One region of the Streptomyces sp. NPDC054847 genome, then DNA from elsewhere that is predicted to be linked to it. Evidence: riboswitches for the same ligand, from Rfam matches in the RefSeq annotation. Region 1 holds a riboswitch; the other holds the start of a gene.
What was found. A riboswitch is a leader RNA that binds a small molecule or an ion and turns the genes downstream of it on or off. The one in region 1 is predicted to bind thiamine pyrophosphate.
Positions count from the first base shown of each region.

Region 2: another riboswitch for thiamine pyrophosphate. It lies ahead of ACWGH4_RS03535 (thiamine ABC transporter substrate-binding protein); the one in region 1 lies ahead of thiO (glycine oxidase ThiO).

Region 1 covers NZ_JBSGZJ010000526.1:954-4,350, forward strand. The annotation lists gene ACWGH4_RS31545 (NAD(P)/FAD-dependent oxidoreductase) at 1-682, opposite strand, end outside; gene ACWGH4_RS31550 (hypothetical protein) at 809-1,150, opposite strand; TPP riboswitch at 1,202-1,314, shown strand; gene thiO (glycine oxidase ThiO) at 1,312-2,475, shown strand; gene thiS (sulfur carrier protein ThiS) at 2,484-2,786, shown strand; gene ACWGH4_RS31565 (thiazole synthase) at 2,793-3,397, shown strand, end outside.
Region 2 covers NZ_JBSGZJ010000015.1:8,794-12,190, forward strand. The annotation lists gene ACWGH4_RS03530 (ABC transporter permease) at 1-654, opposite strand, end outside; gene ACWGH4_RS03535 (thiamine ABC transporter substrate-binding protein) at 693-1,793, opposite strand; TPP riboswitch at 1,789-1,910, opposite strand; gene rlmN (23S rRNA (adenine(2503)-C(2))-methyltransferase RlmN) at 1,974-3,080, opposite strand.

The DNA.
Region 1 (3,397 bases):
CCGCCAGCAGGGCGGTGGCGGGGCGCGCGCCGATACCGACGACCACGGCGCCGGCCGGGATCCTGCGCCCTCCGGCCAGGACGACGGCTCCCGGCTCGACGGCTTCCACCTTGGCGCCGGTGATCAGCTCGGCCCCGTGCTGCTCGTACCAGGCGGCCATCGGGGCGGCGACCTCGGCGGGCATGGTCCCGGCGAGCGGGCGGCCCGCGGCCTCCACGACGGTGACGCGGCACCCGGCCTCGCGGGCGGCGGTCGCGAACTCGGCGCCGATCCAGCCGGCGCCGACCACGACGATGTCGTGCTGCTCGACGAGCAGCGGCCGCAGCCGGGCGGCGTCGTCGAGCGTGCGCAGCAGATGGACACCGGGGACGCCGACGGTGCCCGGCAGGGTGACCGGCTCGGCGCCGGTGGCGAGGACCAGCACGTCGTAGGGGACCGGGCCGGACGCGGTGTCGACCTCGTGCGCGTCGGTCCGCACCCGGGTCACCTCGAGACCCAGGCGCAGCTCGACGCCGAGTGCCTCGAAGTCGATGTCGAAGGCGGAGTCCTCCGCCTTGCCGAGCAGGATCGCCTTGGACAGCGGCGGTCTGTCGTACGGCTGGTGCGGCTCCGCGCCGATCAGGGTGACCGTGCCGGTGAATCCCTGCTCGCGAAGGGCGACCGCGGTCTGCACGCCGGCCATGCCCGCGCCGACGATCACCACGCGCCGCCGCGGCTCGGTCCGCCGCCCTTCGTCCGCCCGCGTCTGATGCTGCCGTTCGTCCACCCGCACACCATACGTACCTGACTGGGGGTCAGGAGGGGCGGATCAGGAAGCCTGCTCCTCCACGACGCTCGTCCCGCTGCCCTCCTGGGACTCCCACTGCCAGCTCTCCTCCAGCCGCACCCGGCCGTCCGGCAGGTCCACGACCGTGGAGAGGCAGTGACCGGAGGAGGTCCCGCCGTCCGTCTTGAGCTGCACATAGCGGAAGTCCAGCCGGTCGCCGTCCCTGGTGCCCACAAGATGGCCGCGGACCACGTCGCCGCCTTCGTACTCGGCCCAGATCCGGCCCCGTTCCTCGTGGTACGTGAACCGGGTCCGGGTGCCGACCTGGCCCGGGGCCTGGTCGGCGACCGGGGAGAGAACAAGTCCGTCGAGCGACTTCGCCACTGCTGCGGCTCCCTTACAACGCGTCGGGGCGTGCGGTTAGGGTGGCCACCGTAAGGCACTCGCGGGAGCCCGGACGTACCGGGCTGAGAGGGAGGCTGGCCGGCCTCCGACCGTACGAACCTGATCCGGGTCATGCCGGCGAAGGGAGGGGCTGGACGCCCATGTCTCGTACACCGAGCCCAGACGTCCTCGTCATCGGGGGCGGAATCATCGGCCTGGTCACGGCCTGGCGCACCGCGCAACGGGGCCTGCGGGTCGCCGTGGCCGACCCGGAACCGGGCGGCGGGGCCGCGCAGGTCGCCGCCGGGATGCTGGCCGCCGTCACCGAACTGCATTACGGCGAGCAGACGCTGCTCGGCCTCAACCTCGAATCCGCGCACCGCTATCCGGCCTTCGTCGCCGAGCTGGAGGAGACGTCCGGCCGGCGGGTCGGCTACCGCTCCTGCGGCACGCTCGCCGTCGCCCTCGACGCCGACGACCGGGCGCATCTGCGTGAACTGCACGCCCTCCAGCACCGGTCGGGGCTGACGTCCGAGTGGCTCACCGGCCGTGAGTGCCGCCGCCTCGAGCCCATGCTGGCCCCCGGCGTCCGCGGCGGGCTGCGGGTCGACGGCGACCACCAGGTCGACCCTCGCCGGCTGGCCGCGGCCCTGATCGCCGCCTGCGAGCGCGCCGGGGTCGACTTCCGCCGCGGCTGGGCGGAGCGGCTGCTCGTGACGGGCGGCCGGGCGGCCGGGGCGGTACTCGCCGACGGCACGGAGATCTCCGCGGGACAGGTCGTCCTGGCCGGCGGCAGCATGAGCGGACGGCTGGAGGGCGTACCGAAGGACGTGCTCCCGCCCGTACGCCCGGTGAAGGGCCAGGTCCTGCGACTGACCGTGCCACGCCCTTACGCGCCGTTCCTGTCGCGCACGGTGCGCGCCGTGGTCCGCGGCAGCCATGTCTACCTCGTGCCGCGCGAGGACGGCGAGCTGGTGGTGGGCGCGACCAGCGAGGAGCTCGGCTGGGACACGACGGTCACCGCGGGCGGGGTGTACGAACTGCTGCGCGACGCGCACGAGCTGGTGCCCGGGATCACCGAACTGCCGCTCGTGGAGACCCGGGCGGGACTGCGCCCCGGCTCCCCCGACAACGCGCCGCTGCTGGGCCTCACCGAACTGCCCGGACTGCTTCTGGCCACCGGGCACTACCGCAACGGCGTGCTGTTGACGCCCGTCACCGGCGATGTGCTGGCCGACGCGCTGACGAACGGTGAACTCCCCGAAGTGGCACGGCCCTTCTCACCACGCCGCTTCTCGTCCGTCCTTCAGGAGCAGCCCGCATGAACACCTCCGTGAACGACAGCGCCGACGCCGCTGTCGCCGCCTCCGCCGCTGCCCCCGTCGGTGCCTCGGCCGCCGACGCGGTCGCCGCTTCGGCCGCGGCCGGCGATCGGGTCCGCGTCCTCGTCAACGGCGAGTCCCGGGACGTCGCGGCCGGCATCACGCTGGACGTGGTCGTCACAGCGCTCTCCGCCGCGACCTCCGGCGTCGCCGCGGCCGTCAACGAGGCGGTCGTCCCGCGCGGCGAATGGGCCGCCACCCCGCTCGGCGACGGGGACCGTGTCGAGATTCTCACCGCAGTGCAAGGAGGCTGAACGGCCATGGCCGACGACCGTTTCACCCTCGGAGGGACCACCTTCGACTCCCGTCTGATCATGGGCACGGGCGGTGCGCCCAGCCTCGACGTGCTCGAGAGGTCCCTCGTCGCGAGCGGCACGGAACTGACGACCGTCGCGATGCGGCGCCTGGACCCGACGGTCCAGGGGTCCGTGCTGTCCGTCCTGGACCGGCTCGGCATCCGGGTCCTGCCGAACACCGCGGGCTGTTTCACCGCGGGCGAGGCTGTGCTCACCGCCCGCCTGGCCCGGGAGGCCCTCGGCACCGACTGGATCAAGCTCGAGGTCGTCGCGGACGAGCGGACGCTGCTGCCGGACGGCGTGGAGTTGCTCGACGCGGCGGAGACGCTCGTCGACGACGGCTTCACCGTGCTGCCGTACACGAACGACGACCCGGTGCTCGCGCGGAAGCTCCAGGACGTGGGCTGCGCGGCGATCATGCCGCTCGGCTCGCCGATCGGCTCCGGGCTCGGGATCCGCAACCCGCACAACTTCCAGTTGATCGTCGAGCAGGCGGACGTCCCCGTCATCCTGGACGCGGGCGCCGGCACGGCGTCGGACGCCGCACTGGCGATGGAGCTCGGGTGCGC
Region 2 (3,397 bases), on a different contig from region 1:
CTGCCGGTAGATCTCCACCTCGAGGGTGGAGAAGGTGGGGCCGCCGAGGATCTGCACGACACCGAAGGAGGTGAAGGTGAAGAGGAAGACCATGAGGGCGGCCGCGGCGAGCGAGGGCACCAGCGCGGGCAGCGTCACCCGCCGCCAGGCGGCGAGGCGGCCCGCCCCCAGCACCCGGGCGGCCTCCTCCTGGCGGGGGTCGAGCTGCGACCACAGACCGCCGACGGTGCGGACGACGACGGCGTAGTTGAAGAAGACATGCGCGAGGAGGATCGCCCACACCGTGGTGTCCAGCCGGATCCCCCACAGTTCGTCGAGGAGTCCGCCGCGCCCCAGCAGGGCCAGGAACGCCGTACCGACGACGACGGTCGGCAGCACGAACGGCACGGTGACCACCGCGCGCAGCAGCCGCTTCCCGGGAAAGTCGAGCCGGGCGAAGACATACGCGCCGGGCAGCGCGATCAGCAGGGTCAGTGCCGTGGACGCCAGCGCCTGCCAGGTGGTGAACCACAGCACGTCGCGGATGTCCGACCGGCCGAGCACCTCGCAGAACCGGCCGAACTGCCAGGCTCCCTCGGCGTGGAGGCCGCGTCCGACGATCGCCGCGACGGGGTAGGCGAAGAAGAGCCCGAAGAACGCGACCGGACCGGCCATCAGGCCGAACCGTGCCGCGTTCCCGCGCAGGGATGTGCCTACTTCACGACGAGCGAGGACCACGACCGGACCCACTGCTCACGGTTCTTCGCGATGGTGTCCGCGGCGACGGTCTCGGGCTTCTCGACCACCGCGCCGTGCTTGGTGAACAGCTCGGGCAGCTTCGCGTCCTTGACGACCGGGTTGACGAACATGTTGAGCGGCATGTCCTCCTGGAACTTCTTGCTGATCAGGAAGTCCAGCAGCGCCTTGCCGCCCGCCTCGTTCTTCGCGCCCGTCAGCAGGCCCGCGAACTCGATCTGCCGGAAGCAGGTGCCGGTGGCCACGCCGGTGGGCGCCTCCGCGGGCTGCGGCTCGGAGTAGAGGACCTCGACCGGCGGGCTGGAGGCGTACGAGACGACGAGCGGGCGGTCGGCCTTGGCCTTCTTGCCGCCGGCGGAGCCGGAGAACTCCTCGTTGTACGCCTGCTCCCAGCCGTCGACGACCTTGACGCCGTTGTCCTTGAGCTTGTTCCAGTAGCCCTGCCAGCCCGACTCGCCGTACTCGCCGATGGTGCCGAGCAGGAAGCCGAGGCCGGGAGAGGATGTGGCGGCGTTCTCGACGACCAGCATGTTCTTGTACTCGGGCTTCGCGAGGTCGGCGAAGGTCCGCGGCGGCGCGAGCTTCTTGTCGGCGAAGAACTTCTTGTCGTAGTTGACGCAGATGTCGCCGGTGTCGACGGGCGTCACGCGGTGCTTGCCCTCGTCGAGCCGGACCTCCTGCGCGACCTGGTCGAGGCCCTTGGCCTCGTAGGGCGTGAAGAGGTCGTTGTCGAGCGCGCGGGACAGCAGGGTGTTGTCCACGCCGAAGAAGACGTCGCCCTGCGGGGAGCCCTTGGTGAGGATCTCCTTGTTGAGCGCCGTGCCGGCGTCGCCGCTCTTGAGCACCTTGACCGTGTATCCGGTCCGCGCGGTGAACTCCTTCAGCACGGCATCGGACGCCGCGAAGGAATCATGGCTGACGAGCGTCACGGTCTTCGGGCCGCTCGCCCCGCCGGACGCGTCCTTGTCCTTGGACTCCCCGCCGCACGCCGCGAGTACGCAGACGCCGACGGCGCCGACGAGTGCCGTGCGGACGGCACGCCGAAGCTGGCTGTTCATGATGTTGCTGACTCCCTACGCCGGTATGACCCGGATCAGGTCCGAGGGTCTGCGGCCCGTGGCCGTGAAGGCCTCGCCGCACTCTCAGCGCTGTGGTGCGCTCCCCTGTCGGAATGTTTCGTTGTTCAATTGTGCGAACGCACAGGGCACAGTATCAGCCACGGCCGACGGCCCTGCGGGTCACCGCTCCTGCGCCGCCAGCTGCCCGCAGGCGCCGTCGATCTCCTGGCCTCGGGTGTCCCGGACGGTGACAGGCACACCATGAGCGGCGATGGCCTCCACGAACGCCTTCTCGTCCTCGGGTCGCGAGGCCGTCCACTTCGAACCGGGCGTCGGGTTGAGCGGGATCAGGTTCACATGAACCCTCTTGCCCTTCAGCAGCCGGCCGAGGAGGTCACCGCGCCAGGCCTGGTCGTTGATGTCGCGGATCAGCGCGTACTCGATGGAGATCCGGCGGCCCGACTTCTCCGCGTACTCCCAGGCGGCGTCGAGGACCTCGCGCACCTTCCAGCGGGTGTTGACCGGGACCAGGGTGTCGCGCAGCTCGTCGTCCGGGGCGTGCAGCGACACCGCGAGGCGGCACTTGAAGCCCTCGTCCGCGAAGCGGAGCATCGCCGGCACCAGGCCGACGGTCGAGACCGTGATCCCGCGCTGCGAGAGACCCAGACCGTCCGGCTCGGGGTCGGTGAGCCGGCGGATGGCTCCGACGACCCGCTTGTAGTTGGCGAGCGGCTCGCCCATGCCCATGAAGACGATGTTGGACAGCCGGGCCGGCCCTCCGGGCACCTCGCCGTCGCGCAGGGCGCGCATGCCGTCGACGATCTGGTGCACGATCTCGGCGGTCGACAGGTTCCGGTCGAGACCGGCCTGCCCAGTGGCGCAGAAGGGGCAGTTCATCCCGCACCCGGCCTGCGACGAGATGCACATGGTGACCCGGTCCGGGTAGCGCATCAGCACCGACTCGACCAGCGTGCCGTCGTGCAGACGCCACAGCGTCTTGCGGGTGGTGTCGTCGTCGCACGAGATGTGCCGCACCACGGACATCAGATCCGGCAGCAGCTCGGTGGCGAGCTTCTCCCGGGCGGCCGCCGGGATGTCGGTCCACTGGGCGGGGTCGTGGGCGTACCGCGCGAAGTAGTGCTGGGACAGCTGCTTGGCGCGGAACGGCTTCTCGCCGATCGCGGCGACGGCGTCCTTGCGCTCGGCGGGCGTGAGGTCGGCGAGGTGCCGCGGGGGCTTCTTGGCTCCGCGGGGCGCGACGAAGGTGAGTTCTCCTGGCTTGGGCATGGTTCATCCAGTGTCGCAGACGGATTCCCGTGCCCTGCTGGCCTCGGCTTGGCTGACCGGTCCGGGCCCACGTGCTGTCGCCGCCGGGATGTCAGTCGCGGCGAAGGACGCCGCAGCCCCCTTCAAAGCGACAGGACACTCGCGGTGTTGTCCAGCTGGCGCACACCCGCTATAGAATCGAACACGTGTCCGATGTGTCTCGTCTCGCTCTCCTCTGATCCCTCCGCCGCGTTCAGGAGCAACAGCCGGCGCAGACGGACCGATGGATCGCCGGGAGGAACGGCGCGCCACCCTCGCCGCGCCGCGCGCCCGCCGCA